2 regions of the Streptomyces sp. HUAS TT11 genome follow, and region 2 is predicted to be linked to the other one. Evidence: predicted binding sites of a transcription regulator. Region 2 holds the regulator's gene; the other holds the start of a gene.
The links. Region 2 encodes HrcA, which represses chaperone genes, less so after heat shock. Its sites were predicted from a motif close to TTNGCACTCNGNNNNNCNGAGTGCNAA; they were not measured.
Positions count from the first base shown of each region.

Region 1 (2,200 bases), 1.0 Mb from region 2:
GCGCCCGTCCCCGCCAGCCGCACCCCGACCGGAGGTCACACCCCATGAGCGTCAACGTCCGCATCCCCACCATCCTGCGCACCTACACCGCCGGCCGGGCCGAGGTGACCGCCGAGGGCCGGACCCTCGCGGAGGTCATCGCCGACCTGGAGAAGAACCACGTCGGCATCGCCGCCCGGGTCCTGGACGACCAGGGCAAGCTGCGCCGTTTCGTCAACGTGTACGTCAACGACGACGACGTCCGCTTCGAGCAGGGTCTCGAGACGGCGACGCCGGACGGCGCCGGCGTCTCCATCATCCCGGCCGTCGCGGGTGGCTGACGGTGGTTCAGCCGACCGATCGTTACCCTCGGTAATGCGCGTCACCGAGAGTTCATCGAATTGCCCTCTCCGTGAGACAAGCGGAGGGGGCAATTCTGCATGGTTGAGCGAGGTACAGTTGGGGAACGCGTTCCCGCTCTCTCCGCCGGGCGCCTCCGGTCGCTGCCGCGCACCCGATAAGAAGTAGCCAAAGTGCGCAGGGCTTTTGCGCCATTCATTCCTTTTGTAGGGCCCGACTTGCCCTGAATTCGGACGAATTCTTCGTACATTCCCGACCGGTCATGCCCTGAATTCTCGTCCGATTGACCTGTTGCAGACGGCAGTTGGACAGATACATTCAGCCGCGGTCGACGCGTTCCGGCGCACGCCCCCAACCGTTGGGGGGTGAGGTCTGACCCGGATCCGCGAAGTGTGGATCTGTGCAAGGGCCAGTAATAGGGGAGTTAGGCATGGCTCAGGGCACCGTCAAGTGGTTCAACGCGGAGAAGGGGTACGGCTTCATCGCGGTCGACGGTGGTGCGGATGTTTTCGTCCACTACAGCGCGATTCAGATGGACGGCTACCGCACCCTCGAAGAGGGCCAGCGGGTCGAGTTCGAGATCTCGCAGGGTCAGAAGGGGCCGCAGGCGGACATGGTCCGACTGGCCGGCTGAAGCACGCGCCGACGACTGAACTGATCGACGTGTCGAGGGGCTCGCATCCCGTTGGGGTGCGAGCCCCTCGGTCTGTCCGGCGGCGTGCCGGGGCGCAGGGACCTGCTTCACAGGGCCGCGCCTTGCACTCGGACGGGGCGAGTGCTAATCATTGGCGTTAGCACTCTGAAGGTGAGAGTGACAAAAAAAGAAGGACCGGGTCGGTGAGGCCGCGGACCGGGTGGGGCAGGGAACCTCCGGCCGAGGCCGTCCGTCGCGGGCGCGGGCGCGGTCCGAAGTAATCACCCCCAGTCCTGGGAGGACCACTTCACATGGCCAAGATCATCGCGTTCGACGAGGAGGCGCGGCGAGGCCTCGAGCGCGGCATGAACCAGCTCGCGGACGCCGTCAAGGTGACCCTCGGCCCGAAGGGCCGCAACGTCGTCCTCGAGAAGAAGTGGGGTGCCCCCACGATCACCAACGACGGTGTCTCCATCGCCAAGGAGATCGAGCTCGAGGACCCGTACGAGAAGATCGGCGCCGAGCTGGTCAAGGAAGTCGCCAAGAAGACGGACGACGTCGCCGGTGACGGTACGACCACGGCGACCGTGCTCGCTCAGGCGCTGGTCCGCGAGGGCCTGCGCAACGTGGCCGCCGGTGCCAACCCCATGGCCCTGAAGCGCGGTATCGAGAAGGCCGTCGAGGCCGTCTCCGCCGCCCTGCTGGAGCAGGCGAAGGACGTCGAGACCAAGGAGCAGATCGCCTCCACGGCCTCCATCTCCGCCGCCGACACCCAGATCGGCGAGCTGATCGCCGAGGCCATGGACAAGGTCGGCAAGGAAGGCGTCATCACCGTCGAGGAGTCGCAGACCTTCGGTCTCGAGCTCGAGCTCACCGAGGGCATGCGCTTCGACAAGGGCTACATCTCGGCGTACTTCGCCACCGACATGGAGCGTATGGAGGCCGCACTCGACGACCCGTACATCCTGATCGCCAACCAGAAGATCTCCTCGGTCAAGGACCTGCTCCCGCTGCTGGAGAAGGTCATGCAGTCGGGCAAGCCGCTGCTGATCATCGCCGAGGACGTCGAGGGCGAGGCTCTGTCGACCCTGGTCGTCAACAAGATCCGCGGCACCTTCAAGTCCGTCGCCGTCAAGGCCCCGGGCTTCGGTGACCGCCGCAAGGCCATGCTCGGCGACATCGCCATCCTCACGGGTGGCGAGGTCATCTCCGAGGAGGTCGGCCTCA
Region 1 covers NZ_CP196184.1:5,064,534-5,066,733, forward strand. Annotated here, with positions in the region: gene ACSHXN_RS22740 (MoaD/ThiS family protein) at 45-320, shown strand; gene ACSHXN_RS22745 (cold-shock protein) at 770-973, shown strand; gene groL (chaperonin GroEL) at 1,285-2,200, shown strand, end outside.
Region 1: a site for HrcA is predicted at 1,095-1,121, ahead of groL (chaperonin GroEL). Genes of this name have one in related genera too.

Region 2 (2,200 bases):
CCCGCGGGCGCCACAGGCCGCGGCGCCCGGGCGTACGGGGTGCGCCCTCGTCCGGGCGCCCGACCCGCCTCGATCGCGTGGGCCCGCCCGCTCTCCCGCGACCGGTCCGGCCGTGCCGTTTCGGACCGGAGGGCGTGGACGCCCGGTCCCCGGACCGGCCGCCCTCCGTCCTCGCCCTTCCCACGACACCGCCGTGCGGCGGTGTCGTGGGTGCCCGCGCGGCGGGGACACCCCGGGACAGGTCGGTACACGTCGGTACGACGGGTCGGAACGCGTGGGTACGACGGCGCTGCCGCCCTTGCCGGGGGCGTACCCGACCGCCGTACACTTGCTCCGGGATGTTGGCACTCGCATGCACAGAGTGCCAGGGAAGCGCCAAGGGGACACTGGAGGTGTGCGCGATGCTCAGTGAACGCCGGCTCGAGGTGCTGCGCGCCATCGTCCAGGACTATGTGGGAACCGAGGAGCCGGTGGGTTCCAAGGCCCTCACCGAACGGCACAAGCTCGGTGTCTCCCCGGCCACCGTCCGCAACGACATGGCCGTGCTGGAGGAGGAGGGCTACATCGCCCAGCCGCACACCAGCGCCGGACGCATCCCCACGGACAAGGGCTACCGCCTCTTCGTCGACAAGCTCGCGGCCGTCAAACCGATGAGCCCGCCCGAGCGCCGCGCGATCCAGAGCTTCCTGGAGAGCGCCGTCGACCTCGACGACGTCGTCACGCGCACGGTGCGGCTGCTCGCGCAACTCACCCGGCAGGTCGCGGTCGTGCAGTACCCCTCGCTGACGCGCTCCACGGTGCGCCATGTCGAGCTGCTGTCGATGGCGCCCGCACGCGTGATGCTCGTGCTGATCACGGACACCGGCCGGGTCGAGCAGCGCATGATCGACTGCCCCGCGCCGTTCGGCGAGGCGTCGCTGGCCGACCTGCGCGCCCGGCTCAACAGCCGGGTCGCCGGCCGCCGCTTCGCGGACGTCCCGCTGCTCGTGCAGGACCTGGTCGAGGCCTTCGAGGAGCCGGAGGACCGCAGTACGGTCGCTACGGTGCTCTCCACTTTGCTGGAGACACTCGTGGAGGAGACCGAGGAGCGGTTGATGATCGGCGGAACCGCCAATCTCACCCGCTTCGGGCATGACTTCCCTCTCACCATCCGCCCCGTCCTCGAGGCGCTCGAGGAGCAGGTCGTGCTCCTCAAGTTGCTGGGCGAGGCGAAGGATCCGGCCATGCGGGTGCGTATCGGTCACGAGAACGCGCACGAGGGACTCAACTCCACGTCCGTCGTCTCCGTGGGCTACGGTTCGGGCGGCGAAGCAGTAGCGAAACTCGGCGTGGTCGGACCGACCCGCATGGATTACCCGGGAACGATGGGAGCGGTACGAGCGGTGGCACGGTACGTCGGACAGATCCTGGCGGAGTCGTAAGTGGCCACGGACTACTACGCCGTACTCGGCGTGCGCCGCGACGCGTCGCAGGAGGAGATCAAGAAGGCGTTCCGCCGGCTCGCCCGCGAGCTGCACCCGGACGTCAACCCCGATCCCAAGACGCAGGAGCGGTTCAAGGAGATCAACGCCGCGTACGAGGTGCTGTCGGACCCGCAGAAGAAGCAGGTCTACGACCTCGGTGGCGACCCGCTGTCCCAGGCGGGCGGCGCCGGTGCGGGCGGCTTCGGCGCGGGCGGTTTCGGGAACTTCTCGGACATCATGGACGCCTTCTTCGGCACGGCGTCGCAGCGCGGACCGCGCTCACGCACCCGCCGGGGCCAGGACGCCATGATCCGGCTCGAGATCGAGCTCGACGAGGCGGCCTTCGGCACGACGAAGGACATCCAGGTCGACACCGCCGTCGTCTGCAACACCTGCAACGGCGAGGGCGCCGCACCCGGCACCTCCGCGCAGACCTGTGACATGTGCCGCGGCCGCGGTGAGGTCTCGCAGGTCACCCGGTCCTTCCTGGGCCAGGTCATGACGTCCCGGCCGTGTCCGCAGTGCCAGGGCTTCGGCACCATCGTCCCGAACCCGTGCCCCGAGTGCGCGGGCGACGGGCGGGTGCGCTCCCGCAGGACGCTCACCGTCAAGATCCCCGCCGGCGTCGACAACGGCACCCGGATCCAGCTTGCGGGCGAGGGCGAGGTCGGCCCCGGCGGCGGTCCCGCCGGTGACCTGTACGTGGAGATCCACGAGCTGCCGCACTCGGTCTTCCA
Region 2 covers NZ_CP196184.1:6,105,821-6,108,020, forward strand. Annotated here, with positions in the region: gene hrcA (heat-inducible transcriptional repressor HrcA) at 402-1,421, shown strand; gene dnaJ (molecular chaperone DnaJ) at 1,422-2,200, shown strand, end outside.